DNA from 3 places in the Jeotgalibacillus sp. JSM ZJ347 genome. Region 2 is predicted to be linked to each of the others. Evidence: riboswitches for the same ligand, from Rfam matches in the RefSeq annotation. Region 2 holds a riboswitch; each other region holds the start of a gene.
What was found. A riboswitch is a leader RNA that binds a small molecule or an ion and turns the genes downstream of it on or off. The one in region 2 is predicted to bind thiamine pyrophosphate.
Positions count from the first base shown of each region.

Region 1: another riboswitch for thiamine pyrophosphate. It lies ahead of thiT (energy-coupled thiamine transporter ThiT); the one in region 2 lies ahead of ACH6CZ_RS15660 (lipoate--protein ligase family protein).
Region 3: another riboswitch for thiamine pyrophosphate. It lies ahead of ACH6CZ_RS06995 (YkoF family thiamine/hydroxymethylpyrimidine-binding protein); the one in region 2 lies ahead of ACH6CZ_RS15660 (lipoate--protein ligase family protein).

Region 1 is NZ_JBISEN010000008.1:59,942-70,280, reverse strand. It holds gene metH (methionine synthase) at 1-1,876, shown strand, start outside; gene ACH6CZ_RS15470 (FUSC family protein) at 2,103-3,125, opposite strand; TPP riboswitch at 3,235-3,337, shown strand; gene thiT (energy-coupled thiamine transporter ThiT) at 3,450-4,022, shown strand; gene map (type I methionyl aminopeptidase) at 4,500-5,252, shown strand; gene ACH6CZ_RS15455 (hypothetical protein) at 5,287-5,622, opposite strand; gene ACH6CZ_RS15450 (tryptophan-rich sensory protein) at 5,692-6,447, opposite strand; gene recQ (DNA helicase RecQ) at 6,498-8,648, opposite strand; gene ACH6CZ_RS15440 (M3 family oligoendopeptidase) at 9,016-10,339, shown strand, end outside.
Region 2 is NZ_JBISEN010000009.1:31,718-42,056, forward strand. It holds gene thiD (bifunctional hydroxymethylpyrimidine kinase/phosphomethylpyrimidine kinase) at 1-274, opposite strand, end outside; gene thiM (hydroxyethylthiazole kinase) at 271-1,035, opposite strand; gene tenA (thiaminase II) at 1,028-1,714, opposite strand; TPP riboswitch at 1,992-2,097, opposite strand; gene lipA (lipoyl synthase) at 2,112-3,053, opposite strand; gene ACH6CZ_RS15660 (lipoate--protein ligase family protein) at 3,050-3,883, opposite strand; TPP riboswitch at 3,953-4,052, opposite strand; gene egtB (ergothioneine biosynthesis protein EgtB) at 4,325-5,584, opposite strand; gene ACH6CZ_RS15670 (phosphotransferase) at 5,742-6,641, shown strand; gene ACH6CZ_RS15675 (C45 family autoproteolytic acyltransferase/hydrolase) at 6,849-7,931, opposite strand; gene ACH6CZ_RS15680 (EcsC family protein) at 8,184-8,981, opposite strand; gene ACH6CZ_RS15685 (ion channel) at 9,136-10,125, shown strand; gene ACH6CZ_RS15690 (flavodoxin domain-containing protein) at 10,147-10,339, opposite strand, start outside.
Region 3 is NZ_JBISEN010000002.1:211,822-222,160, forward strand. It holds gene ACH6CZ_RS06950 (pirin family protein) at 1-783, opposite strand, end outside; gene ACH6CZ_RS06955 (DUF2243 domain-containing protein) at 940-1,380, shown strand; gene ACH6CZ_RS06960 (cytochrome c oxidase assembly protein) at 1,381-2,172, shown strand; gene phnC (phosphonate ABC transporter ATP-binding protein) at 2,360-3,100, opposite strand; gene phnE (phosphonate ABC transporter, permease protein PhnE) at 3,113-3,865, opposite strand; gene phnD (phosphate/phosphite/phosphonate ABC transporter substrate-binding protein) at 3,877-4,779, opposite strand; gene ACH6CZ_RS06980 (energy-coupling factor transporter transmembrane component T family protein) at 5,045-5,740, opposite strand; gene ACH6CZ_RS06985 (ABC transporter ATP-binding protein) at 5,712-7,064, opposite strand; gene ACH6CZ_RS06990 (ECF transporter S component) at 7,084-7,656, opposite strand; gene ACH6CZ_RS06995 (YkoF family thiamine/hydroxymethylpyrimidine-binding protein) at 7,649-8,239, opposite strand; TPP riboswitch at 8,321-8,424, opposite strand; gene ACH6CZ_RS07000 (helix-hairpin-helix domain-containing protein) at 8,712-8,894, opposite strand; gene ACH6CZ_RS07005 (hypothetical protein) at 8,912-9,412, opposite strand; gene ACH6CZ_RS07010 (ring-cleaving dioxygenase) at 9,574-10,339, shown strand, end outside.

The sequences.
Region 1 (10,339 bases), on a different contig from region 2:
AGGGATCCGCCTGATTAAAGAAGCATTCCCGAAAACGCAGACAGTGCTTGGTGTCAGTAACGTTTCATTCGGACTTCCACCAGTTGGCCGTGAAGTGTTAAATGCAGTCTACCTCTACCATTGCACGCTCGCAGGACTTGATTATGCGATTGTGAATACAGAGAAGCTGGAGCGTTTTGCTTCGATTGATCCTGAAGAAGTCAAAATGGCTGAACAGCTGTTATTTGAAACGACGGATGAAACACTTGCAGCATTTACAGCTTTTTACCGCGGTAAAAAGAAGGAAACGTTATCTGACCTGCCGGATATGACGCTTGATGAAAGACTTGCCTATTATGTAGTGGAAGGCACAAAAGAAGGCCTGCTGCCTGACCTTGAAATCGCGCTTACAGCGTTTGATGAACCGCTGTCGATTATCAATGGACCGCTGATGACAGGCATGAAGGAAGTCGGCAGACTGTTCAATGACAACCAGCTGATCGTTGCTGAAGTGCTCCAGAGTGCTGAAGTCATGAAAGCAGCAGTTGCCTTTTTAGAGCCGCATATGGAAGCGTCAGATGACTCGTCATCTAAAGGAAAAGTCATTCTTGCGACTGTAAAAGGTGATGTCCATGATATCGGTAAAAACCTCGTTGAGATTATTTTAAGTAATAATGGATATGATGTGGTAGACCTTGGCATTAAAGTAACACCGCCTGAATTAATCGAAGCGATTGAACGTGAGAAGCCGGATATTGTCGGGCTGTCAGGTCTGCTTGTTAAATCAGCCCAGCAGATGGTGATTACAGCCGGTGATATGCGTGAAAAAGGACTTGAGGTACCGATCCTTGTAGGTGGTGCAGCGCTGTCACGTAAATTTGTCGATACAAAGATCTCAAATCATTACGATGGGCTTGTCCTGTACGCAAAAGACGCAATGAACGGACTCAGCCTTGCAAATCAGCTTCAGGATAAACTTGAACGTGCAAAGCTGAGTGAAGAAATCCTTGCAAAGCAGGAAAAGCTTCAGTCACAGGAACCAAGACCAACCAAGGAAACAGCAGTCGGTGTGCTTGAGAAGCCTCCAGTAGCAGAAGCACCTGTATTTGTGCCAAATGATACAACACGTCACGTCATCAGCTCATACTCAGTGGCGCACGTTGAAGCCTATATCAATATGCAGATGCTTCTCGGTCACCATTTAGGTGTAAAAGGTAAAATCTCAAGACTGCTTGAAGAAAAGGATGAAAAGACGTTGAAGATAAAAGAAACAGTGGATCACCTGATTCAGAATGTGAAGCAAGAAGGATTGATTACGCCTGCAGCGGTGTATCAGTTCTTCCCGGCACAGAGCGAAGGGGATGATGTCATCATCTATCACCCTGAAACCGGTCAGGAGATAGAACGTTTTACATTTCCGCGTCAGCCAAGAGCGCCACATCTGTGTCTTGCTGATTACCTTCGTTCAAAAGAGAGTGGCGTAATGGATTACGTCGGATTCTTTACCGTCACAGCAGGCAGAGGGATCCGTGAAAAAGCACAGCATTATAAAGAGGAAGGAAGATTCCTTGAAAGTCACGCACTTCAGGCACTTGCGCTTGAAACAGCAGAAGGATTTGCAGAGCTCTTACACCAGCAGATGAGAGACCGCTGGGGCTTCCCGGATCCTGTTGACTTTACGATGCAGGAGCGCTTCAGTGCTAAATACCAGGGGCAGCGCTTCTCATTCGGGTATCCTGCATGTCCGGAGCTTGAAGATCAGGAGAAGTTGTTTAAGCTGATCAGCCCTGAGGAAATCGGGGTCCAGCTGACAGATGGCTTTATGATGGAGCCTGAAGCGAGCGTATCAGCGATTGTGTTTGCGCACCCTGATGCAAGGTATTTTAATGTGATGTAGTAGTGCTTGCGCGATGGTTCTGTGGTTCGGCGTTCGTCGGCTAATGTTCGGCGTTCGCTTAGGCATGTTCGAGAGTAAACATGTGGTGTTCGCTGTTTACACAGTGATGTTCGACGCTTAATAGGTACACTTCGACACTTCGTGACTATTGACTCATAAACGCAAAACTGGTTTATTCAATGAAACAAGCCGGGGAGCAATCCCCGGCTTCTCGCATTTTCCAAAATTAAAGTTCTTCCGGTCTCGCGCTCGGTACCTTAACAAACGATCTGCGCTTCTTCAGCAATGCGTGAATCGTTAATAATTCAAAATAAATATAACTTTTATCCGGCAGCTCGTCTTCATCCGTCTCACCCTTCAGTTCATGACGGAGCAAAGCCAGCGCATCGGCGTCCATTGGCTCCTGTTGGCCTGTTCTAATGATCCGGTTATTCAGCTGTGAGACAAGTGTCCGGACTGCCTGTTTTTCTTCAATCGACCAATCAGGTGCATCATCTGAAGGCAGCGAGATCAGATTTGCTAAATGAAAAGACAGCTGCCTGAGCAGATAAATCTTCTTTTGCAGCATCTGAATTTCGTTCATTTCCTCGCGTTTATAAGAATGGTAGTGCCATTCCTGAAGCTGGAACCTGCAGAACATTTCTGCGCGGTCAAGCTGGGTGCGAAGCTGGTTGGAGGCGGTTTCAAGATTCATTGCCGAGTCTTTCTGATCCAACAGTTCATTCATTCTTTCAGCCAGCAGCTGAGTGAGCTTGGACTGTGCATTAGAAATGAGTGTTAGGATCTGATCTTTATATTTAGGCGGCATCAGTAAAAAGTTAACGAGTGTGGAAGTTAAAATTCCGATACCGGTAGTACCAAGTCTTTTAATAAATTCAAGCAAAAAGTGATCTTCTGTACCGGGTATCATGGCCACTGCTGTCAGTGTCGCAACCAGCATACCTGCATCAAGCTTCAGCTTATAGCAGATCCAGATTGTCAGTACTGCTGAGATTGTATATGTAATTGCTGTATCTCCAAGTAAAAAAGTGGCAAGCATTGCAATGGAGGCCCCGATCGCAGATGCCGGAAAGCGGATCATGCCCTTTTTAATTGAATCGGCAGCTGTCGGTTCAATCGTTACAATTGCGGTAATAACAGCGAAGACCACAGGTAAATTGAATAGCTGACAGATCAGGGCAGTAATAAATACTGCGACACCCGTCTTTAAAATTCTGCCGCCAATAAATCTTTTTTTCAGCCAATGCATGTGATTCGGGAACCTCCTATCTTAGTAAATTAGACGTGTAATAGTATAGCATACAAAATGTGGAGAAGATGACATGATTCAAAATATGGGTTACAATATTAACAGATGCAATTTCCACAAGGGGAGCCATATTGGCTGAGAGTGAACAGATCTGTTCAGACCCTTCGAACCTGTAAGTTAATGCTTACGCAGGAATGTGGATGGAAACGGACTTTTTCAAGGTCTCTGGGTTTCTATCCCCAGGGGCCTTTTTATATTTTTAAAGGCCCGTTGAATTCCCCTCTGTGCGAGCTGCATCAATTTCGCAAAAGGAGGAAGATGTAAATGGAGCGTAAGAAGTTATTATTTTTAGTGGAGGTTGCGATTTTTTCAGCAATCGGCATTATCCTGGACCAGTTTTCATTCAGTCTCTGGCCACAGGGAGGATCTATCAGTTTTGTGATGGTACCAATCGTATTGATGGCATTCCGCTGGGGTCTGAAAGGCGGACTGCTGACAGGATTTCTGGTAGGGCTGCTGCAGACAATGTTTGGTGCTTATATTATTGATCCGGTTCAGGGGATTCTTGATTATCCGCTGGCATTCACTGTGATTGGATTTGCAGGGCTGTTTGCAGGTGTTGTGAAGCGTTCACTTGAGGAAGGCTCAATGAAAAAAGCGGCAGTCTTTATTACAGTTGGCGTATTTATTGGCGCGCTGCTGAGATTTATCTGTCATTTCCTTGCCGGCGTGATCTTCTTTGGATCAGGCAGTGAAGGTGTACCGGCCTGGTTATTCTCACTTGGCTATAACGGCTCTTACATGGGTCCTGCGTTCATTCTAACATCCATTGTCCTTGCAACGCTGCTGATTTCAGTGCCAAGAGTTGCGACAAACCGTCAGATGACAAGTGCCTGAATTATTTAAAGAACCGGTTCATTTACGCTTCAGGCGGACGCTTTCCAGACGGAGGTTGCCAAACCTCCTCGCCTTCGGCTGTAGGGTCTCGGCTTCCCTCTAATCGTCTCGGAGTCGCAGCCTTACGCTTCAATGAACCTAAATTTAATATTAAAAAGAAGATGGCTTTTAACACAAACGCCATCTTTTTTTAGATTTTTAGTGGTGGTGTATATTTTACTAACTACAAAATATTATTTGGTTTACTATCTTAAAGGAAGAAATACATAGTTTAAGTGGAGCGTAAGGGGGCGACTCCTGTGGCAGGAAGGGACAGGTGAGACAGAGCATGGCGAAGCCTGCTGGCTCACCGCCCGGCCACGGAAAGCGTCCCCCTGAAGCGGAAATTAAACGGTTATAGAATAAATAGCATCTTTCATGCATTCCCCACCATACATATGATATAGTGAACCATTATAAAGCAAGGAGAGAATCGGTATGATCGTACAGACGAATGAAGAATTAGAAGCGCTGAAAAAGATCGGCGCCATTGTTGCTGAGATCCGCGATGACATGCGTGCAGCAACCAAGCCCGGTGTAACAACTGCTGAGCTTGATGAGATCGGTAAGCAGAAATTTGAGCAATATGGTGCCATTTCAGGTCCAAAAGGTGAATATGATTTCCCTGGTTATACATGTATTAGTGTAAATGATGAAGTAGCGCACGGTATCCCGGGTGACCGGGTGATTAAGGACGGGGACCTTGTAAACATTGATGTTTCAGGCTCTCTGGATGGGTATTTTGCTGACACAGGTATTTCTTTTGTTGTAGGTGAAAATGCTGAACTTGAAAAGCTGTGCGCAACTGCAGAACAGGCTTTTACACTTGCACTTAAGAAAGCAAAAGCAGGTTCTAAAAAGAGCCAGCTCGGAAAAACAGTATCCCGTGTGGCAAAGCAAAATGGCTATCAGGTGATTACGAACCTGACAGGTCACGGTGTTGGAAAGTCGCTGCATGAAGCGCCGGACCATATCCTGAACTATCATGATCCGTGGGATAATGAGTTGTTAAAGGAAGGGACCGTACTTGCATTTGAACCGTTTATTTCTTCAGGGGCAGATTTCGTTGAAGAACAGAATGACGGCTGGACGTATAAGACACCGGATGGCAGCCTGGTTGCACAGATTGAGCATACAATCGTGATTACAAAGGGCGAACCACTGATTTTAACAGAATCTAAAAAAGCATAAACAAAAGGACTTGTGATCACCACAAGTCCTTTTGTTATGCCTGATTCAGTTTTGTTTTCCGGCGCTGCTCCATAAAAATGGCAGCTGCAAGCAGGAAGAATGATAATGCTGTTGGAACTGAAATCCATGATGAGATTAATAGCATCACAAGTACTCCGCTTCCTCCAGGCGTGGGGTTCTGAGTGGCAATCTGGTCAATCTGCAGCACATAGTAGGCTGCAATTACAAATGAAAATACAAGGAAAAATACATTCGTGATCCAGAGCCACTTCACTTTTTTTCTGATTCCAAACACGATTGAGATCGTCATTAATATTGGTCCCACCAGCAGTGTGACCAGAAACATTGCAAATAGTAATTGCCCGTCCAACATAAACCCTCTCTTCAAAGAAACTTCTTTCACTATTCTAACCTAGTTGAAAGGTGAGTGTGCCGTTGATTATTTGAAACTTAGTGTCCTGCTGCTGTATCCGGATGTTCTCTTTTTGCGGAAGACAAATAGTCCAATCAGAATGATGACACTCAGCACATAAGCAGTGAACACGACGGCAGATTCTTCACCTTCATTTTGTACACCTATACCGATGAATGCCCAGACGAATACAAGCGGATACACCCAATCGCTTTCCTTATAGCGGATACCGAGTGCGAGCGCTGTTGCAATCAGCAGCAGTGCGATCGTCCAGACAGGTGATGAAATGCCAAGCCCGTCCCAGCCGGCTTCATTGACTGTGTAGGCTGTATTGGCAACGGTCGCTACACTAACCCATCCCATGTAAACAGAGAAGGGGAGGAGATCAAAAAAGCTGTGCTTTGTCTGTTTGATTTTAGCGTAAATAATAATAATTGAAATTAATAAGCCGACAATAACTGCGACCGATACAGGGAAAAATTCATAGTGCCACAGCAGAATCCAGGATATATTCAAAAGGCAGCTGACGAGAAACATAAAAGAAGTGGTTTTATATACTTCTCTTTTTCTCTGAGATTTAAAAGCACCTTTTAATACCCATAAGCCCAGCAGTAAATAGATCAGTCCCCATATTGAAAATACGTAGCCTGCAGGTGTGAATAACACATTTAGCCGGTTTGAAATCTCGCCTGTTGTCTGCCCGTTAATCGGAAGTATATTTGCCAGCGCATTAACGGTGATGACAGCTGCAAGCGCAAAGAAATTTGTCCAAAACTGTTTCATGTAAAAACCTCCTGTCTGTCTTCTATTCCCTTCAGAGAGAAAAAAATCCTTCAGACGAGCTGGTTTTTTACAAGTGTCATTTTAATTTGCAGGTAGCTCACTTCCTCTGGGAGAGCTTCTTTTAAAGGCTTGAGTCCCGGAACTTCCATTTGAGCCCTTGTTGAAAGAATTAATTGTTCAGTTTCTCCATCAAACCATCTTTCAAAATCCAGTGTATGACCTTCTTCATACGCTTTTTGCAGGTGGCGCTCAATGGTTTGGGTGGTGAGTGCTCTTAATTTAGCAATCTCAGAGATAGACTTTCCACTGTCATACAGCTCATAGCTGAACAGGTGGCTCGGCTGATCAGGGTCAGCAGTCACTTCAGGCTGCTTTGGGGCTGGTGACTGATCAGGCACCGGGACCATATTTTTATTTTTTCCATGTTCTTTTATATAGGCTGCAATGACTTCTGTAAAAGGTGTTCCGTATGATTGAAGCTTTCTTTCGCCTACACCTTTAATGTTACGCATCTCATCTTCGGTTTCCGGATAGTGCTGTGCCATTTCACGCAGCGTTGCATCGGAAAATATGACATACGGCGGAACTGCATGTTCTTTTGCAAGTCTGGAACGTACTGATCGCAGCTCTTCGAATAATGATTCATCATAATCAGCCTGCTGCTGATGTAGCTGGAATCCGGATTTTAACCAGACAGCCTGCTCGCCTTTTAATACAGGGACGGCATCCTGCGTCAGTCTCAGGATTGGATATTGACCGCCTTCTAATGCGAGGTAACCTTCAGCGATTAATAATTGAATCAGTTCAGTAATTTGCTTTTCAGATTTCTGGCTCATCAGTCCATAGGTGGTGACCTGATTGAAACCGCCCTCTAAAAGTTTTTTGTTTCGTGAGCCTTTTAATACTTTCGAAGTCATTCCTGTACCGAAGCGCTCACCCATTCGTTTAACCGTTGAAAGGATCATCTGTACTTCTCTCGTACGGTCCGTTTTCTCACGGCTGTCGAGACAGCTGCTGCAGTGACCGCAGTCTGCAGTCATCTGATGATCCTCGAAATATTCAAGGATAAACCGGGGCAGACAGCTGTGACTATGGCAGTAATTAATCATCTGCTGGAGCTTTGCGTATTCTTCGTTGCGCTTCCGCTCGTTTGCAATAGACTGCTCGATTAAAAACTTCTGCAGCATGGAATCCTGCGGGCTGTAAAGCAGATAACAGTCCGCAGGTTCACCGTCACGCCCTGCACGGCCTGCTTCCTGATAATAAGATTCCATATTCATCGGCAGCTGATAATGAATCACAAATCGCACATTACTCTTATCAATCCCCATACCAAATGCATTCGTTGCCACAATCAGCTTTGCTTCATCAAAGATAAACTGTCGCTGCGCTTCATTCCGTTCATCCTCTGAGAGACCTGCGTGGTAGCAGACAGCACTCGCATTCTGCTGGTTCAGCCATCCTGTCAGCTGATCGGCTTCTTTTCTGGTAGCTGTATAAATAATGCCAGTCTCATCCTCTTTTTCTTTTAAAAAACTGGTCAGAAATGAATGCTTGTCTGCTCCTTTTACAACATGAAAAGACAGGTTGTCACGTGCAAATCCTGTATTGACAATATGATGAGGATCAATTGAAAGGAGGTCTGTGATATCCTGGATCACTTTATCTGTCGCGGTTGCAGTCAGTGCTGTCAGGACAGGTAAGTTCGGCAGGAGCCTGATTGTATCAACAATTGTCCGGTAGCTTGGACGGAAGTCATGTCCCCATTGAGAGATACAGTGCGCTTCATCAAAAGCAATCAGCGACAGGTTAATATCTGAGATTGCATTAAAGAATGAGGCGGAATCAAAACGTTCAGGTGCTGCATATACAAACTTGTAGCGGCCTTCCCGCAGGTTTTGAAGCCGTTCTCTCGTCTCGGCGGCTGATAGTGTGCTGTTTATATAAGTGGCTGAAATGCCGTTTTCATTTAACGCATCGACCTGATCTCTCATGAGTGAAATCAGTGGTGAAATGACAAGCGCTGTTCCTTCCATAACAAGACCGGGAATTTGGTAGCAGAGGGATTTTCCTCCTCCAGTCGGCATGATGCCGAGTGCGTTCTTGTGATCGAGGATGGATTCGATCATCCGGTCCTGTCCGGGTCTGAATGTGTCGTAACCGAAGTATGTATGAAGGACTTGCTGTGCTTCGTTCATCATGGTGAATCATCCTTTCTGGTGGTGCTTTGTTTGTCCAAATAGCCGAGGGCGTGGGATCGGTACTCCAGGCGGACGCTTTCCGGACGGAAGTTGCTGAGCCTCCTCACCTTCGGCTGCGGGATCTCAGCTTCCCTCTAATCGTCCCGGAGTCGCCGCCTTCTGTACCGATCTCACGCTGTGCATATAAATAAATCTGGAATTAGACAATATAAGTGAATAATAATCGCTCATTCAAACAGTGCATTCTATTATTTTATCATGAATTTGATAGGAGTTAGTGGGGAGAAAGTAAGTGTTTCGAATGACGAAGTATTGTGTTAAGATAGTACATGCAGTGTTCAGAATATTTCAAACAGGGGGAATGGCAATGTCAACAGCAACTTATCCGGAAACATGGGATTTAGATGTGTTTTTTAAAGGTGGAAGTGAGTCAGAGGAACTGAAGCAGCATTTACATACATATGGAGAAAAAATTGAGGTTTTTGCAAAGAAGGTAGAGCAGTTCCAGACGCCTGCTTCTTCTGACAGCAGCTATCTTGTATATCAGCATATTCAGGAAGCAAAAGGGATTATGATGGGCGTTTTTCAGGCTGGCGCATTTGCGAGCTGTCTTGAGGCGCAGGATATGAATGATACAGGTGCAGGTGTGATTCGTGGGAAGGTGACAGCAATGGGAGCTGAATTTAGTTCAGCATTCCAGGCATTTCAGCAGAAGCTTTCTAAAACTGAGGATCAGGTATGGGATGAGCTGCTTAAAGATGATGGATTGAAGGAATATACATTCATTATGACAGAATGGCGTGAAGCTGCAAAGGATAAATTATCAGAAGCTGAGGAAGGCCTGATCAGTGCGCTTGGTGTAGATGGTTATCACGGCTGGGGACAGATGTATAATGCCCTTGTTTCAGAGATGTCTGTGGAAATCGAAGTAGATGGCGAAGTAAAGACATTATCAGTTGGACAGGCAAATAACCTGAGATCTCACGAAGATCCAAAAGTAAGAGAAGACGTTCACCAGAAGCTTGAAGCAGCATGGTCGAAAAATGAGAATCTTTTTGCACAAACGTTAAATCACCTTGGCGGATATCGTCTGGCGATGTACAAAAAGCGCGGTTGGGATGATTTTATGAAAGAACCGCTTGAGTACAATCGTATGAAGCCTGAGACGCTTGATGCGATGTGGGGAGCGATCAGTAAGAGTAAGGATGCGTTTGTAAAGTTTCTTGATCATAAAGCAAAGCTGCTTGGACTTGAGAAAATGTCTTGGGCACATATCGGCGCGCCGCTTTCAGAAAGTGTGAAGAAGCTTTCATACGATGAAGGTGCAGCATTTATTTTAAAGCACTTTAAAAAGTTCGGTCCAGAGATGGCTGCTTTTGCAGAGAAAGCATTTGAAGACGGCTGGATTGAAGCGGAAGACCGTGCAGGCAAACGTCCGGGCGGATTCTGTACAGGATTCCCGCTGAGTGAACAGTCAAGAATTTTTATGACGTACAGCGGCTCAATGTCTAACGTAGCGACACTTGCCCACGAGCTTGGTCATGCGTTCCATACGTATGCGCTCCGTCCAATGGATCCATTAAACCGCCGTTATGCAATGAACGTAGCGGAAACAGCTTCCACGTTTGCTGAAATGATCGTTTCTGACGCTGCGGTAAAAGAAGCGGATACTAAGGATGAGCAGGCAGCGC
Region 2 (10,339 bases):
TATATTTTGCTACCGTCTGAATCGTCTTAACATCAAACAGCATACCGGTTTTAAGCGCTGCAATCTCAAAGTCTTCACCCACTGCCTGCAGCTGCTTTTCCAGATTGCCGACCGGTACTGGAGCAACGTCTTTTACCCCCAGCGTATTTTGAGCTGTGACGGCAGTTATAACTGATGTCCCAAATACACCCAGTTCCTGAAATGTTTTAATATCAGCCTGAATCCCTGCTCCGCCTCCTGAATCTGAACCTGCAATTGTTAGTACCTGCTTCATCGTGTGCCTCCTTTTTGAAATCTGCTCTCATTCATTTCATACACTGCGTCAAGGAACGCAGTTTTAAAGCTCCCCGGACGATATGACACAGCAGCTGCTTTTTCACCTGCTTCACCATAAAATTGAACAGCCTCTGCTACAGCATCAACTGATTGTTCAACAGTTAAAAACGCTGCAGTCACACTTGAAAGTAAACAACCCATTCCGGTAACAGAAGACATTATCTGACGCCCTGCCTGGATCTCATGCACAACCTCACCGTCTGTCACGATATCAACTGCACCTGTCACAGCGATAATCAGGTTATATGTCCTAGCAGCTTCTAAAGCGATTGAAGTAAGATCAGCATCACCCTCCCCGGCATCAACACCTTTTGCAGACCAATCTCTTCGCATAATGGCAGCAAGTTCTCCTGCATTACACCTTAGAGCTGTGATCTTAACTCCCTTTAATATTTCATCAATAGCTGAGAGTCGATAAGAGGTTGCACCGGCCCCTACAGGATCAAGCACAACTGGTATGCCTGTTTTATTTGCTGCTCTGCCTGCATGTATCATACTCTCAACTGATCGCTTATTAAGTGTTCCTATATTCAACGATAGTGCGTCTGCAATAGACGTAAGTTCCTCTACTTCTTCAAGCTCATCCCCCATAACCGGTGAAGCACCGAGTGCTAACATTCCATTCGCCTGAAAATTGGCGACAACGTAGTTCGTTATACAGTGAACCAGCGGCTTCTTTTCTCTTAGCTGTTTAATCATTTTTGACACGCTCCTTTAATTGAATTGCCCAGCTTTCTTTCGTCCATGCCTGCTCCCAGAAGTTCAACTCGTAATAGCTGCTTCTGCTGAAGTGAGCCTTTAATTCTTTGATTCTCTCGTCTGAAAGATCCTCTGCCAGTTCATTCATTCTGTTAATTTGTTCTTCTACGAGCTCTCCGAACCATTCAGAACCATATGTTTCAATCCACTTTTGATAAATTGGGTGCTCCGGCTTTTCATTCTTCAAACGCTCACCAATTTCATAGTAGAGCCAGTAGCACGGCAGGATCGCAGCAAGCACATCAGCCAGGTCCCCTTTAGCTGAGCGGTACATATGGGACACATATGCATAAGCAGTAGGAGACGGCTCAAAACGCCTCCAGTCCTCATCTGTCACTCCAAGCAGTTCCATAAAGGATTCATGCAGCGCAAGCTCAGCTGCACACGTCTGCTCTGAGTGATGTGCAAAGCTTTTTGTCGTCTTCAGATCCTTTGCTTTCACAGCACCAATCGCCTGTACCTTTGCAAAATGCGTTAAATAATATGCATCCTGCATCACATAAAACTTAAATACATCAAGCGGCAAACTCCCTTCAGCAATCCCTTTTACAAAAGGGTGCTCAAAGCTTGCTTCCCAAAGATCGTTACACTCTTTTCTTACATCTGAACAAAAAGTCATAATTTCTCCTCCTTCGTATAATAAATCTGACAAAACGCTTACTAAATAAACATTATTTAAGCTATTTATTGTATTTGAACAGCTGATAATTGTAGCGTAAGGGGGTGACTCCTATGGCAGGAAGGGACAGGTGAGACAGAGCACGGCGCAGCCTGCTGGCTCACCGCCCGGCCATAGAAAGCGTCCCCCTGAAGCGGAAATTATCAGCCCACTTTACAAATACCAACAAAAAACGCCGCCTTCCAATTTCTCTGGAAAGCGGCGTATATTAAAAGGTTCGCATATACGGCCACTTCCCTACGCTGGTATGATCCAGATCAGGTTCAAAGGGTCCGGACAACAGTCCGTCTCAGCCGGTTTAACCGGCTCCCCCAGTGGGTGTTATTCTATTCAATTATTACTGCAGATTGTCTACTGTTCTGCCATCTGCTTCAACGCCCTTTAAATACTTGATCCGGCGCTGTGCAGACGTTTCACTTACCTGCTCGTCCGCATGGTATGAAGAACGAACCATTGGACCTGCTTCACAATGCTTGAATCCTTTAGAAAGGGCAATTTCCTTCAGCTCTGCGAATTCATCCGGGTGATAATAACGCACAACATCAAGATGCTTTTTCGTTGGCTGCAGGTACTGACCAAGTGTCAGGATATCTACATTGTGTGCACGCAGATCATCCATCGCTTCAATCAGCTCTTCCTTCGTTTCACCAAGACCAACCATGATACTTGATTTTGTCGGGATATTCGGCGCAATTTCTTTTACACGTGCAAGCAGTTCAAGTGAACGGTCATACATCGCACGCGCACGTACTCTTTTCGTCAGACGGCGAACCGTTTCGATATTGTGGTTGAAAATATCCGGCTCTGCATCCATTAGTGTATGAAGGCTTTCATAATCACCTTTCATATCTGAAGGTAATACTTCGACTGTACAGCTTGGCAGACGGCGGTGAATCGCACGGACTGTCTCAGCAAATACTGCAGCGCCCCCGTCATTCAAGTCATCACGCGCAACCGCTGTGACAACGACGTGTTTTAAGCCCATCATTTCAGTAGACTCTGCCACACGTTCAGGCTCGCCCCAGTCAAGCTCATTCGGCAGACCTGTTTTCACTGCACAAAAGCGACATGCTCTCGTACACGTATCCCCAAGAATCATAAATGTCGCCGTTTTACGCTCACTCCAGCATTCGTGAATATTCGGACACTTCGCCTCTTCACATACTGTATTCAGCTTCTTCTCACGCATCATTTTCTTCAGCTTTTTATAGGAATCATTCGTATTTAACTTTACCTTCAACCATTCGGGTTTACGTACATGTTCTTTTGCATTTGTCATACTCTCTGTCTCCCTTCCCGCTTATAGCTCCATTCTTCACTCTTATACTTCTCTTCTAGCTCTGCTGCTGCTCTTAACATCTCTTCTGGCGGTGTAAAAGGTTCCAGATGAATATCGAGCCCTTTCATGAACCCTTCTCTAAATGCATGATTCACTTCTTCAAATGTGACAGGACGTTCAAGCACGTCATTAATTGCGACGGCTCTTTTTGTAAATGCGCGTCGTGCACGCTCCTTTACTTTTTCACTTGGATAAATAAATAAATCAAATAGCTTTTCAAGATCCATTGAAATCGGGATAGAACCATGCTGTAAAATAACACCTTTTTTACGTGTCTGCGCACTTCCGGCTGCCTTTTTACCGTCAACTATCAACTCATACCATGACGGCTCTTCAAAGCAGACGGCTGATCCGTTCTGCTTCTGCTTTTCCTCAGGAATCGAAAACTCTGCCGGAATACCAAGCGCACGGTAGCCTTCTAAAATGCCTTTCGACAGAACCAGATAGGCTTCTTTAATCGACTTTGGCATATCTGGATGATTTTCAGATACAAGCACACTATAGGTGAGCTCATCTTCATGCAGGACAGCTCTCCCGCCTGTTTGTCTGCGCACAAGTTCAACACCGTACTTCTCAGCATTTTCAAGATCTATACTGCCACCAACCTTTTGAAAAAAGCCGACCGAGATCCCTGCAGGCTTCCAGCCGTAAAATCTCAGTACCGGCGGAATTTTGCCTTCGCTATGCCAGTTCATCAGCACTTCATCCATTGCCATATTAAATGACGGTGTGCCGTGACCGGAATCAAGAAAATACCATGTTTCTTTCATCGTCTGCCTCCCTCCTTCAATTACATAAAAAAACACCGCTTCCTATTAAAGGAAGCGGCTTATACACGTAACTATGTAAGCATACTTCCCTCCGCTGGCATCATCCAGATCAGGTACAAAGGGTTCAGCTAAAAACTGTCTCAGCCACTTGGCTCCCCCAGCAAATAAATTAATGAAATTATCAGTTAAAGAGTATCACAGTCATTTCCATAACGCAAAAAGAAATTTGTGTTACAGTAACTGTTTCAAACTGGTACAGCAACTTTATGTTTCCTATGTAATCGTGTTCAATGCTATTTTAATAGCGAAAAATAAATTTTCATCTGTACTATAAAAATTCTGTACTAACACAATAACAGGGTATCAATTGCATCAAAAGATGTGGGATTTGGGACAAAAGACTAAGTACCCTGACGGAGAAATCCTCAGGGCACTGTTATGTTAGTTTTCTACAGGATCATCTGCCAATCTGATTCCGCTGAATTGCCACCTCATATGAGGGTAAAAGAAATTACGGTAAGTCAGCCTGATATGAGAAAGTGGCGTCACGCACGAACCGCCTTTCAGCACAATCTGATTCGACATAAACTTGGCATTATACTCACCCAGCGCACCATCAAGGGGTTTACTGCGCGGGTATGGCGTATAGGGACTCTGCGTCCATTCCCATACGTCACCAAATGCTTTTTCAAATCCGGATCCGCTGTAAGTATCATCAGGCTGATAACGGTCATCATCCATAAAGTTCCCTTTTACTTCTTCACCCTTCATCGCATGCTCCCATTCCTGTTCAGTCGGCAGGCGCTTGCCGGACCATCTTGCGTAAGCATCTGCTTCATAAAAACTGACGTGTGTAACAGGCGCTTCCCAGTCAATGGGCTGTAATCCACTCAATGTGAAGTTTGACCATTTATCATCTTTTTTAACCCAGTAAAGCGGTGCGTTCCACTTCTCTCTTTTCACAATCTGCCAGCCATCTGACAGCCATAATTCCGCTCTGTCATACCCTCCGTCCTCAATAAACTTCAGGTACTCACGATTTGTAACCGGCCGATTGGCAATCTGACAGCCATTCAGATAGGCATCATGACATGGCGTTTCATTATCAAAAGCAAATTCCTGCGCATCAGTACCAATTTTGGTCATTCCTTTATCAAAAGAAGTGAATGTCAGCTCAGGCGCCTTGTCTCCCTTAGTTGCTTTGTGCTCAAATAGCGCCGGATAGAGCGGGTTAAATGAAAGATTATATTTGATGTCCATCAGAATCAGCTCCTGATGCTGCTGTTCATGCTGAAGCCCCATCTCGATTAACTCATAGAGATGATCCGTTATTTCTGCCGTATCAAGCAGCTTGTTAATCTGCTCATTTACGTGGTTCCGGTAGCTGACCGTCTCTTTTACCGTTGGGCGTGAAATGAGACCACGTTTTGACTGTGGATGAAACTCTCCCACTGTCTCGTAATACGAGTTAAAAAGATAAAAGAATTGTTCATTAAAAGGTTTGTATCCATCCACGAACTCAGTCAGAATAAACTTTTCAAAAAACCAGGTCGTATGGGCCAGGTGCCATTTCGTCGGACTCACAAATGTGTCTGCCTGTAAAATAAAATCCTCAATTTCCATTCCTGACGTAAGCTTTTCACTATAGACACGAATGTCCTGAAACATCTGCTGAATGTTTTTAGTTTTTGTTGCGCTCATGATCTTCTTCCCTTCTATGTATGGTTAAAGATTGTTATTCCCTTCAGCAGATTGGCGTACACTTGATTTTAGAAATAATTGTTAAGCTCTTCTGATTTGTAGCTGATCCATGTATGATGAAAAACATATATTCTGTTAACAGAAATGAGTGATTGATGTGAATCCATGGGAAGCAACACATCCAGTCTCACTGGAGAAAGCGAAGGATAAAATTGAACGCGCGTTTCCACATTTGAAACCGATCCGGATTCAGGCGTGCGGGACCGGCTTTGATCATACGGTCTATGAAGTAAATAGCGCATATGTCTTCAGATTCCCGCGCAGACAGCTCGGCTATGAAGCCATGCAATATGAGAACCGGATGCTCGGGAGTCTGGTTAAACTTAATTTTGATGGAGGTTTTCAGTATCCAAAGCCCGTTTTTTACAAAGAGGCAGAAGGCGATGATTACCCTTATGTAGGTTTTACAACGATTAAAGGAAACGTGTTAACGGAAGAAACTGATACTGACCTGCTGCATCAGCATGCCGGAGAGCTTGGTGTTTTTCTCAAGCAACTTCACGCACTGCCTGCTGATCAGATAGACGCAGACACCGATCATCTGCACCGCTTATCATCAAAACGCAGGAAGAAGCATTTTTACGATATTGCACAGGAATCATCCGCAGCCATCCCGGAACCATTATTTGAAAAGCTGCTTCACTATATTGAACAGCTGGAAGAATGGGAGAATCCGACCGGTAACGTTCCACTTCACGGAGATCTTCATCCGAAAAATATGATTGTACAGGGTGGTCGCCTGACTGGCATCATCGACTGGGGAGACGCGCATATTGGTCACCCTGCAGTCGATCTTTCGATTGGTTATGCTTGCATGACACCTGCAGTAAGGTCAGTGTTTTTTGAGAACTACGGTGAAATTGATGAACGTACAAAAGAGTTGGCGCGGTTTAAAGCTGTTTTTATCATGACAGTTTTGGTGCGGTATGCGAAGAATACTCAGGATGAGGACGTGCTGAGATGGGGACTCGCTGGACTTAAGAAGTCACTTCGTTAAGGGCAGCTGGTCTGCAGGGGCTGGTGCCGGCCACTGTCATATTTCTACTATCGACGTCGTTATAATGGCTGGTGAAGTCGCGATACACCCGGATTGACTGTTGTATTGCACCTGCTGACTGTCATGTTGACAAGATTGAACGTCGTATCACCCAAGCCGCGTCACATCAAAAAAGGAGAAACCTCTCCAGCAGGCTTCTCCTTCCATTTATTTCATAGCTTTCTTTTTCCCGGCACTCCAATACGCTCCTTCATCCATATGCACAAAAGGAATATCTGTTTCTACTTCACCAGTAATCTTTTCAAACAGGACATCTTCGCCCTCCAGCCAATTCGCAAAATCGAATTCAACAGGTTCCCGGTCACCGCCGAGTGCGAACCAGGTTTTCATTTCTGTAGGCAGATAGCCGGCCGTGTGAATCGTGCCCGCCCATTGACTGTACAGATCTGAAAACACCCCTTTATCAGAATCATTCATTAGCCGGAACGCATCATACGCCGTTTTCAGTTCTCCGCGGTGATTGTTCATGGCATCAAGCCGCTTCATTGAATCTACCAGATGGTTTCTGTTTTCTTCCTTCATAATTTCAAAATGATTCGTACATACATTTGACTCCCGCACTGCTACTCCACGCGGGGATGTTTCGATTACATAAGTCCGGTTGCTCCGGTCATGAACTGTATAACTGAATGAGTGGCGGTGCGGGATCTCTTTTAGCATCGCAACCGCCTCATCTACATTCGCACACGCCTCTAAAATCAGCCTTCCGATCATACAGCAGATGAACCCGTCTCCAGGCTTTTTACGGTGCATAAAGTTATAACCCATCGTCAGTCCGTGTTCATTCATGCCGTCCATGCGCCCGGTAATCCTCTGAGTTGGTCCTGCAATCGCGTAGCCTGTATCAGTTGGCTGATAAAAGCTGTAGCGTCCTTCATAGGTTTTTGGCATATAATCATAGTTTCTGATCAAATAATTATCACCGGTTAAAATGGAGCAGCCAGAGCGCTTATAATCCGTCCGGTATCCACCGAACTCCATCATAACGCGTTCCATCGGCCATTCCAGCGCATCACGAAGTCCGATCAACTCATCCCATATTCCCGGCGCCACTTTTGTAATTGCATCTTTCACTTCCGCTTCCTTCACTGTAAAGCGCGGAATCCTTACCTTCCACTGCTTTTCTCTATTTTTAACGGTGAGCGAGTCTTTCAGCTTCTCCCCCTGAAACATACCAAAATCGTAATGAGTCCCTCTAAACTGCAGAATATCACTGTGCACAGATTTCATCGTTTTGCCTCCAGTATCTGGTTATGCATTCAGTGTAAAAGAGATTTCAGCGGAATGCAAAAGGTAGATGGTTGGAGTTTTGTACCGGGATGCGCTGAAAGTTGCATGAGTGTCAGCGGGTGCTGCATTGTGGTTGCTGACGGTGCGATACACCCGGGTTGAGTGCTGTATACTCCGGATCGAACGTCGTATTTCATCAATCGAGTGTCCTCACACAACCAGCCGAGTGCACTGTTCACCGAATCGGGCGCACTACGCCGCTTTCTCCAACCGCTCCATAATCTTCCGTTTCTGATAGAGCATCGTACCCGTTTCTGCCAATTCGTCAATCATCGTTCTATTAATTAATGCCCCGATTAAAATTCCAGCAATCGGCACAATCTGAAGCAGTTTTTTCAAACCGAACTGTTCCGTAAATGTAAGTGTTACCTCACGCCAGCCCTGAATTTGTGAAATGACATCATTTGATTTTTCACCAGAATGATAATTTGACAGTTCCTTCAGAATAGACTCCTTCCCAACAACGTCTGCTGTAGAAAATTGAAGGCATTTAATGATGAAGACACGCTCCATTTTGTCATCAGGATCGTATCCGTGCATCAGGGCAATTTCCTGCAAAGTGGTCAGTGACAGCGTCAGAATTGCCGGAATATCAATCGCCAGTGTGAAGATGCCGCCGACGCCAGTGCTTGCACCCTGTGCGGTGGCCGTATTTTTCATTCGGGCGGCAACCTTTTGTGATGCCTTTTTCATATCCTCGACCGGAACAGTCTGAAAGTCATCTTTCGATTGAATACGATGTCCCGTGGTTTTCTCAAAAAACCGGTACACTCTCTTTTCACTGGCCAGGTAGCGCCCGCCTGTCTGAATAAAGCTTCCGATCTCATCCAGCAGCACGCCGATTTTTTTTTGAATAAACTTTGGCGTCAGTCTGTCCAATACTTTAAAAGGCAGTCGCATTAGTTTATCCCAAAACCATCCGCCACCCTGATCCTTCTCCCATTTTCCGATTCGCGCTAATTCACTTTCCAGATAAGCTCTTGATTCCATTGGTTATGCACCATCCTTTAGATTCTTTACGTATGAATATCCTTCCCGGTTTCAAAGCGCTTTAACATATAGAGTACAGTGTTACTATTTTCCGTTTAAAATGAACGATTAAGGTAATAGCACACTATAAGATTTTATGAAGGAGGGTCTTCCCTTGAATGAATGGACGATGTGGATTGGCATCATTCTATTAGTGGTTACCCTGATAGATTTCATCTGGACAACCTTGTGGATTGAAGGTGGTGCCGGTCCGATAACTAATCAATTATCCAACGGTATCTGGCGGTTAATGAAGAAAATTAGCAGAGGAAACTCCAAGATGCTGAGTCTTGCAGGACCACTCATTTTAGTGTTAACCATCATTGTCTGGGTTAGTCTATTCTGGACAGGATGGACGTTCGTTTTTGCCAGCCATTATGGTGCACTGTTTAATACCGATAATGGACTGCCGGCTGACTTTATGGATCACATTTATTTCACCGGATATATCTTTTTTACACTCGGTAATGGTGAAATCATTCCAAACGGAGATAATTGGAAGGTCATGACGATCATTGCAACTGGTACTGGCATGTTTTCTATTACATTTGCAGTCACCTATCTCTTATCTGTTTTAAGTGCCGTTACACAGAAAAGAGCTTTTGCCCAGAGTGTGAGTGGAATTGGTAAAAGCGGAACAGATATCGTCAAGTCAGCGTGGAATGGACAGAATCTGCATAACCTGGACCTTCTGTTGAATTCTTTTTCGACGGAATTAAGCAAGTTGACTGCGCAGCATAAGGCCTACCCTATTCTTCACCACTATCACAGTATTAGTCCTCAGACTGAAGGAGTTGTTGCGGTAGCAGCACTGGATGAAGCGATTACGCTGATCTATGCAAGTATTCCGGTAAAATACTGGCCGAACACCCTTCTGTTGAAAGAAAACAGATCTGCTATTGATGATTATCTGAAAACCTTACAAGGTACACATATCCCTACAGCAGATGAACCACCTGTTCCCGACCCTGAAATACTCGGTAAGAAAGGGATTCCAATCCTGAACAAAGATAAATATGAGCAAGCATTTAAAGAGGAAACGGAGCGCAGAAAACAATTATTCGGATTGGTTAAGGAGAATGCAAGCAAGTGGCCGAACGACTAACGATCGTCCGGCCATTTATGATCAGCATACTGCTGTCATTTCATATACTTTTCCCATCAATTTATCAGCGAACTTTTTACATTTCTCTGCATCTGACTGTTGCGGTGCAAGCTCTACTTTTAGCGTAACCGCAAGCTTGGTATGCACATATAGCATATCCCGGAACCGGTCCACTGCTCCGCAGAAATATGGATAGCACTGATCACCAGTGCCT
Region 3 (10,339 bases), on a different contig from region 2:
TGGACCGTGTGCGACGTAGTCTTCTTTGATCGGAACACCTGAATACAGCAGCAGACGTGCGCGTGTTTTTGCGCGGATGGTCAGCTCGCTATCTGCATCTGTTCCGTCTTCTTTATAAGTCAATAAGCCGACATCAGTTTTCGCAAGTGGAACAGAGGATTCTCCTGCCTCAATCTCACCGGCAGTTACATAAAAGAACCCGTTATGATTTTCAGGAATCACATGCTTATATTCAGCGCCTTCTTGCAGACGGATTTCAGTCATGGTGATTGGCACAAGGCTCTCCATTGGTCCTTTCACACCTGCAACTCCTCCTGAATATACGCGTACACTGCCACCCTCAACCTCAGCGACCGGCGCATCTTCAAGGTAGACGTTCTGATAAGAAGTAGTGGTTGTCCGAAGCTCGTGCGGCAGGTTCAGCCAGAGCTGGAACGTATGAATCAGATCATCGTCCACCGCTTCCTCACCGTGGCGTGCAGCCCAGCCGGCATTCATATATTGAACATCTCCTGCATCAAGTACAGAATGTCCTCCGTGATTATCAATATGCTCAAGGCGCCCATCCACTACATAGGTGATTGTCTGAAATCCTCTGTGTGGATGATCTGAAAATGTCCCGCGCTTAAACCAGTCATCTGCCATTAAAATAAATGGATCAAATTCCTTCATACGCTCAGGCGGCAAAATCCATCCCTGCTGTACATGGGGATATCCATTCTGATTATAAGAAACTCTCCAATGATCTTTTATATCTCTTTTAAAGCGATTTTCTTCAGTCATTTGAATCACTCCTTCACCTACTACTGAACCATATTTACCTTGTAAAAACCAATCATTCAATAGGCTGAAGTTTTTGCTGGTAAACCATGAGAATTCCTGTTTCAGGGGAATCTGACAGGGTACGTGAAAAGCAATGATGTAAAAGGGGTGAGGAAAATGGAGAGAAAGCAGCACTTTTGGTCAGGTATCTTATTTGGTATCGGGCTTATGGTGATCGTTGATGAAGTTATATTTCATCAGCTTCTTCAATGGCATCATTTTTACGACCGTGCTACTAGTGGATTTGGTATTCTGACAGATGGACTCCTGACGTCCTTTGGATTTTTTGCAGCGGTGTTTGGCTTATTTTTGTTTGCAGACCTCAGGAAAAAGATGTCTATATATTGGATGAGTTGGATTGGGAGTGTTTGTCTTGGTGCGGGCGGTTTCCAGTTGTTTGATGGTCTGGTGAGCCACAAGCTGTTGCAAATCCACCAGATTCGCTACGGGGTTGATATTTTGCCGTATGACCTTGCATGGAACCTTTTTGCAGCTTTGCTCTTGATCATAGGAGCAGTCATGGTGAAGAAAACGACATTTGACAGGGAGGACAGCTAAGTGGAGCACATACATGAAGCTTCATTCCCGGGCCCTGAATTTGAAATCGCGGTTGTGATCACCGGAATTATTGCAATAACGTTATACTACCTGGCATTTGCGAAGCTATCAAGCTGGCCTGTCTATCGTTTCCTTTTATTCGTTGCAGGTATATTAGCAACTGTAACCAGTCTTGCAGGTCCGCTTGCAGGCGGGGCACATGAAAGCTTCACGTTACATATGGTTGTTCACTTGTTGCTTGGTATGCTGTCGCCACTTCTGATGGTGTTATCAAGACCGCTTAAGCTCATGATGAAATCACTTCCGGTACTAAAAGCGAGGCGCCTGTCAGCATTTATGAGAGAAAGCAGCTATATCCGCTTTCTCCATCTGCCAGTGACAGGGGCAGTTTTAAATATCGGTGGTCTGTACCTACTTTATATGACCGGTCTCTTTCACCAGATGCATTCTTCGCTGATACTTTTTATTCTTGTTCATCTCCATGTGTTTTTTGCAGGGTATTTGTTTACCCATGTAATATTGGAAATGGACTTCATTCTGCACCGTTATTCATTTTATCATCGTGCAGCAGTGCTAATTCTTACGCTTGCAGGTCATAAAATACTCTCTAAAATAATTTATGCCAATCCACCTGAAGGGATCAGCCGGACCGCGGGGGAAAGTGGTGCCATGCTGATGTATTATGGTGGCGATGTGATCGATCTATTGTTAATCATCTTCCTCTGCTATCAGTGGTATCTTGACCGTCAAAGATTATATGCGATTTCGACCAGGCCCTCACATTCTTTGTGAGGGTGTTCGGTGGTCATACTGGTATGTTCGGCGTAAAAGGTTCGATGTTCGAGGGAAAACCTGTGAACTTCGCCGCTTATGATCCTGACTTCGACGTATCTCAGCATAACTTCGCCACTTCGGGACTTTCGTATCGGCAATCGAATACAAAAAAACTGCCGGACACCACAATTGCGTCCGGCAGTTTTCATTTATCACCATAAGTCAGATCATATTCTCTGTCACCAAACATCTCGGGCAACCCATTAAAAATTACCTGACCGTCCTTCAACGCAATCACCCGATCAGCATACTTCTTCGCCAGCTGAAGGTCATGGACATTAATGATTGTCAGCAGTCCAAGGTCATCATGCATATTACGCAACAGTGTGAAAATCTGATTGGCCGTTCCCGGATCAAGAGAAGCAACCGGTTCATCGCCGAGCAGCACAGTTGGCTGCTGAACGAGCGCTCTAGCGATACCAACACGCTGCTTCTGTCCGCCTGACAGCTGTTCCACGCGGCGATTTTCAAATCCGCTAAGACCAACACTTTTAATTGCAGCATCTGCAGCTGCTTTTTCTTCTTTTGTAAAAAGACCGGCCAGATTTTTAAATGAAGAGCGGCTGCCAAACAGCCCGGTCAGCACATTGTGCATCACAGACAAGCGGGGGATCAGATTAAACTGCTGAAAGATCATGCCAGTATGCTGGCGGATCTTCCTAAGTTCAGCTTCACTCAGTTTTTTCAGAGACTGCTCATGATAGATCACGTCACCTTCAGTTGGTGACTGCAGGCCATTCAGGCAGCGGATAAACGTGGATTTACCGGCTCCGCTTTTACCAAGAACGCACACAAATTCCCCTTTTTGAAATGTCAGATTAACCGTCTGAAGTGCTTTCGTATGAGAACCCGGATAAGTGACTGACACATCTTTACATTGAATCATCCTGTTCCCTCCTTAAATCACACGGTTTCTGATATAGCTGGTGAGAAAATCAATCAGAATGACCATGATCATAATGATCAGGACATCAAGTGCAACTGCGCTATATTGAAACGTTTTAAAATCATTGAATAGACGCTGACCGATCCCGCCGCCGCCGATGAATCCAAGTACAAGGGATGTCCGGATCGCCACTTCAAAACGATAGAAGAAATGAGATAACACGTTTGGCCAGATCTGAGGCAGAATACTGAATAAGTGTGCGGTCCAGCGCTTCGCACCCACTGCACGCATGGCTTCCTGAGGTCCTGGATCAGCCGCTTCAATCAGCTCTGAAATCAGTTTGCCGAGTACGCCGACGTTATGAATCATGATGGCGATCACTGCCGGGAATGGACCAAGTCCAAGCATTGTCAGCAAAATCAATCCGATGACGATCTCAGGCACGGAGCGGATAAAGCTCAGGCTCGTTCTTAAAAAGTAAAAGAATCCTTTTGGCGCAGTGTTTTTAGCTGCGAGAAAACTGATTGGCAGAGCAATCAAAAGCGCCAGAAAGCTGCCGAGAAATGCCATCGCAAGCGTTTCTCCTGCATCTTCAAGCATCAGCGGCAGCTTTGACGTGTCCATTGGAAACCATTGACCAAGAAATTCAATCATATTTCCAAAGTCTCGGAATTTTGCAAGGTCAAACTCAGTCACGCGCATACTGAGCAACACAAAAGCAGTTAAAACAGGGGCAAGAGCAATGTGCTTTTTCTTAAACCACACAGCAAACAGCCTTACTCAGCATCTAAAATGCCTTGTTTTTCTGCTGCATCTAAAATACTGTCATAATCTTCAGGTGTAGCTTCTGTAAATCCTGATGCACCGAACGCATCTAAAATCTCAGGGTCTTCGATGGCTAGAAATGCTTCCTGTAGTGCAGTGATCGTTTCTTCATCCGTGCCTGCAGTGACAGCCCATGGATATTGGAAGAGCGGTTCTGACGTCCAGATCACTTTCAGCTGGCTATCATCAATTTTTCCAGATTCAATTAGCTGATTATAAATCGCGCTATCAATTGCACCTGCATCCACCTGTTCATTTTGCACAGCAAGCGCTGTTGCGTCATGGGAGCCTGTAAATCTTACCGTGCTGAATTCATAGCTGTCTTCAGATTCATACACACCGCGGTCCTGCAGTTCAATGGAAGGGATCAGTGAGCCTGATGTTGAGTTCGGGTCACCAAAAGCAAAGTCAATTGCTGAAGGGTCACTTAGCAGATCTTCAATCGATTCAAACGGCTGGTCCTGATGTGTGATGATATATGAATTGTAGAATGGTTCACCATTTATAAGCTGCGTAATAATTGCTTTTGCATCGCTTTTTTCCTGCGCAATGACATAAGTCAGCGGTCCAAGGTAAGCCATATCGATCTGATCAAAATTCATTGCTTCAACAACACCGTTATAATCAGGGTAAACGTCAATTTCCGTTTCCCTGCCGAGTGCGTCAGTCAGCACTCCCTGGAGCTTGTTCATCGCGCCTTCCATTTCCCCTTCAGTCTGGGCAGGGATGACGCCGATTGTAAATGCTTCATCGGAGCTTCGTTGGTCTGTGTCCCCGTTTTCTTCATCATTGCTGCATGCGGCAAGCATGAATACAGCAGAGATTGCTGCAGCTGATAACATCATTTTTTTCATTTCTTGATTCCTCTTTTCGATCTGATTTTGAACAATAGTTAAATTCTATGCTTATTTTGGTGAGGTGTAAAGATTTTGTGAAGCGGCTGGTTCGTAGAAAATGATGAGATGTTCACAGAATAGAGGATCATGTTCTTAGAAAAATAGATTATGTTCTCAGAAAAACAAGGATTGTCCATAGAAAAACAGCTAATGTTCTTAGAAAAGTGTAAATAGACCCGGGCGAGCTTCATCCAAAAAACAGCCGGCCCGCGCCAGCTGTTTTTCAGAAAAGCCCTGCTGCCATACTCCCGCACAGCAGGACTAAAAATAATCCTATCCCAGCCACGTCAGCACGGCCGACAGAAATCTTCCGGTAAAAGTCGCGATTGCCTTCGCCGGTAAAACCGCGTGCTTCCATTGCAAATGCCGTCCGTTCCGCTTTTCGCACAGCACCAGCGAGCATTGGGATCAGCACATGACGCATCGCGATCACTCTTTTAACAGGAGACTTAGGTACTTCAAGACCCCGCAGCTGCTGCGCCTGACGGATCTGGAAGAATTCATCTTTTAGTACAGGCAGGAACTGATAACCAACGAGTATGCTGTAGGCAATCTTTGGTGACAGCTTCAGCTGCTGCATGAGACTCAAAATGAAATCAACCGGTTTTGTTGTAAAGACAAATAGCAGAGACAAACTTGAAAACGCCAGCACCCGGAAGCTGAGTGATAATGCTGTACCAAGCGTGCTGTCTTCATTTCCAAAAACGAGTGTTGTCCAGAAGTAGCCGACTGCGCCAAGCAGGAAGGGTATCATCATCAGACTCCATGCTTTCCATGAAACGTTTGCGAAAAGCAGTTGAATCAGCACCACCCCAGTGAAAAATACAAGCGGTGTCCACGGATTAAAAAAGAAAGCCATCACAACCATTGAAACAGTGATTGCAACAAATTTAACCGAAGGATTCATATGGTTGATCATGAACTTCACCTCCGGACGGCGGGCATAAGCGGTGTTTCTCAAGCAGTTGCTGATCCTGCCAGGCTTTATGAGGAGTAAATGGACCACTTAGGCTTCCTGCGTGCAGTAACAGCAGTGAATCTGCCACGCGTTCTGCAAAATTCATATCATGCGTCACAATTAAGAATGTCATTCCTTCATTTGCCCGTGCCGTAATCAGGTTTTCAAGCTCCCGCAAAGCTGCTTGATCCTGGCCGGCAGTCGGCTCATCCATCACGATCACAGGCCGTCCGTCACAAAGCATGGCACCGATTGCAGTTCGTCTTTTTTGTCCATGACTGACTGCAAAAGGGTTAGCGTCCCTTACTTCATTAAGGTACAATCGCTCAAGAATATCTTCTGCATGTTGACCGCCACCAAATAAAAGCTCTTCACGAACTGATTTTGTCAAAAATAAAAATTCAGGCGACTGGGGCACGTAACCGATTCTTTTCGGATCGACAGTTCCTCCGGTGGATTTTAATCCGCATAAAGCCTTTAGCAGCGTTGATTTACCGCTGCCGTTTGGACCTGCTAGTACAGCAATTTCACCTTTTTTCAAATTGAGAGTAGCCGGCGAGACGATTGGCTCTACAGCCAGTTCTTTAGCAGAGAGCACAACTTCATCAGATTGTAGGGGCACTCTGGCGATTGAAGGTTCCACCGGTTTTGCTTCGACCATCTGCCATTCCCGGTCAAAGAAGTCATCCCACAAAGCAGCCTGATGATCAATCGCAATCACTGTCAGGTTTCTGGATTCATGAAGTCCGCGTAGCCAGGCGACAAACTCCTGAGCGGTCACCGGATCTAAATGTGTGAGTGGTTCATCAAGCAGTAGAATCTCAGGTTCCAGTACCCATGCACAGGCAGTTGCAACGCGCTGCTTCTGTCCGCCTGAAAGTGTCTGGATCACGGAATCCCTGAAGGCTTCAAGGCCTGTTTCTTTTAACACCTTTTGAATGCGGTGATTGATCTGAGCTGCTGGCACTTTCACATTTTCAAGTGTAAAAGCAAGCTCCTCTTCAACGGTCTGCATGCAAAACTGGCTGTCAGGATCCTGAAAAACAGTCGCAATCCGCTGATTAATTTCACCCGGCTCATAGTCAGCAGCCGCTTTACCAAACAGCTTGATCTGTCCGGAGACAATACCGTCACAGTTTTCAGGATAAAGCCGGTTGAGCAGGTATAAAAGAGAAGACTTTCCGCACCCGCTCGGACCTGTGATCACCACACGTTCACCCGCCTGAACATTGAAATGTACCTCTTTAAAAACAGTCCGTTCATCATCAGGAAATCGAAATGACACATCCTCCAAAGAGATGACATTATGCATGTACATCACGCTTAGTAATGGCATAGCCTCTCAGTGAGCCTGTTGCAAGCAGTGCGTCAACCAGATATTTACCGCCTACTCCTGCAATAATCGCGCCACTCATTACACGAATCACAAACATCAGTAATACATATTCAGTGCTGAGTGCTGCAAATCCACCCAGTAAGTAACCATACACAAAGCTGAATACTGCAGCCCCTGCTCCGGCCATCATATAAATGCCGAGGTTGAAATGACGATATCTTGTGGCTGCGAAAACTGCTTCTGCTCCCAGCCCCTGTATGACACCTGCTAAAATCAGACGGGGGCCGACTGCATTCCCAAGCATCACTTCAATCGCAGCAGCCATCGTCTCAGGAATGACTGCAGCGCCAGGCTTTCGGATGATCGCCATCACGATAATAGACACAATAAACCAGATCCCAAAGATCCACTCATAAGCAATCGGACCAATGAGTGAAGCCCAGATGTTTCCGACATGTAAGAACAATAGGTAAATAATGCCGAACACAACCGCAAACAGCGACATCATGACAACTTCTTTCAGTTTCCAGTTCTTAAGCATGATGATTCCCCTTATGAGACGGACTGTTGATACTCATTGAAACAGTCATCACTAAATGACGGTGTTCGTCAGACCTTGCTTTGCCAAACGTCTCCTCGTAAAAATCAAATACGTCATGAATATCTCCATGAATGCCGCTTGCATAATGCATGGAGTCATTGAAAACACCACGCTCCTTTGCGCGATCCACTTCCCGGTAAATGACACTCATGTAATCAGGGTTATTCATCGGATACAGCGCAAATTGTGAAGAAACGTACTGTCTTGTTTCATCCTGGTTATGCACGTTCGGATCAACGTCCATATAAGAATCACCTGCAGTATCACCAGGACAGCCGGCTGAAAAAGTTGCATTGATCGCAACATGTTCACCCGTTTTTGCAGCATGCAGCGTAATCGCTTTGATCACATTAAATACATGCTGTTCCTGTCCACGGATCACAGTTGAGACGTCATCTGTATGCTTCCAGACGCCCGTCAGATCTGTTGCCTCCAGCGCGCCTTTTATGACAGGGATAAAATCTCCGGTCATTGGGTGCAGCGAAAAGCGGCACCCCACAATGTTGCTAGTTCCACATTCCATTTTGTATTCCTCCCAAGAGCAGTTTTTGCACAAAAAAAGACCACATCTGCGAAAGATGTAGCCACTGCTCCTGATATAAAAAGAGAAGTCACTACACTTCCTCACGCAGGTATTATCCTGATCGAGTCATAAGGGATCGGAGCTATTGCTCACATCTCAGCTAATTCGCACCCCTAGTGCAGATAACGGTATTTAATTTTCTATGCACGACCACTATATCACCAGAGAATGGAATGTGCAACACCTCTAAAAACTAATTATAACCATATTATACCTTTTTATTAAAAAATCATTCCCTTGGTTCAAAAATGAGAACGCCAATAATTGCAATCACGAGGCTAAATAATACGGAGTAAAACCAGTGCCTGCCCTGCATCGTGTTATTGAGGATATTCATCAGGGCGCTGATACAAAAAGTAATAAAAAACACAAAAAGGATTAGTATGATGGTCATCATATGAATCGTCACCTCTTACGTATTTTTAAAAGAACCACCGGCTTCTTTCAACTGTCTGATTGTTTTTGGTCCAACGCCGTGAAGGGTAACCAGCTCGTTTTCAGTGTACTTGCTAATATCATCCATCGTTTTAATACCTGCCTGAGCGAATGCGCGCTGAGAGGGTTTGCTTAAGTTAGACGGTAATTCGGTCGTCATAGATGCATGTCTCCTTTTTAAAAAAGCATGGTTGGCAGTTCTTCAAGACGCTGGTCAGTGCTGCGTGTGATCTTAAGTGAATACCCGGGCTTCGAATGTGCACTTCCTCGAACAGTAAGTGTTCTTTTGCGGTCCGCCATTTCGATCGTCAGCCACTTCCGGCCGGATTCTGAGGTTTTAATACACTCTGAAACTTCGCTTGCTGTCAGTAAGATGATTTCAGTGTTCTGAAGGTCTTCTTCACCACAGATAAACGCAAACAGGTATTGGTTGTCATGCTGGCTGCGAAGTGTTTTTTCCATTTCTGTATCGTAAAAGGAGAAGGTCCAGATACGCGATTCTTTTTTAAAACGGGGGGTAAACGAGTATTTTGCATAGATGAAATAGCTGTCTATCTCATTTTCAAGCGCATAGATTCTGCGATCCTGCCCGCCTTCTTTCATGACAGGTGAGAATCCGCGGTTAACGAGATGTGAAAGCAGCGCGCCAAAGTAAAAATCCACTTTCGGAATACTCATATCATTGCTCCTCCTTTCATGCTGTTACTCCTTATTATGAAGCACTTTCAGGTGGATTTACATTTTAAACACTTGAGCAGTCATAATTCTTGCATTCAATATGAAATCATTAGATGCTATGGGTATGAACATTGCACTGGAGGAGGCTCATGAATATGTCGATTAAAGCATTAAAAGGCATTCACCACGTTACTGCGATCACAAGCAGTGCTGAAAAAAATTACGAGTTTTTCACTTATGTACTTGGTATGAGGCTGGTTAAAAAAACAGTGAATCAGGATGATATCCAGACGTATCATTTGTTCTTTGCTGATGATACTGGAAATCCCGGTACAGATATGACGTTCTTTGATTTTCCTGGTATCCCAAAAGGAAATCACGGAACGAATGAAATTTCAAAAACATCTTTCCGCGTGCCGAGTGATGCTGCAATTGATTACTGGGAGAAGCGGTTTGACCGTTTGAATGTGAAGCATAAGGGTGTGCAGGAGCAGTTTGGTAAAAAGACGATTTCATTCGTTGACTTTGATGATCAGCAGTATCAGTTGATATCAGATGAAAACGATCAGGGTGTGGAAGCAGGGACCCCGTGGCAGAACGGACCTGTACCGCTTGAATATGCGATTGCAGGGCTTGGACCGTTATTTGTCCGCGTTGACCGCTTTGATTATTTTAAAGAAATGCTTGAAAAGGTATTGTTATTTAAAGAAACGGCCGCTGAACAGTCATTTCATTTATTTGAAGTAGGAGAAGGCGGAAATGGTGCCAGTGTGATTGTTGAGCACAACACCTTTTTACCGCAGGCGCAACAGGGCTTCGGCACGGTGCACCATGCAGCTTTCAGGCTTGAAGACAGAGAGATGCTCGATGAGTGGGACGAGCGTATGAAGAGCTTTGGCTTCCCGACATCGGGATTTGTCGATCGTT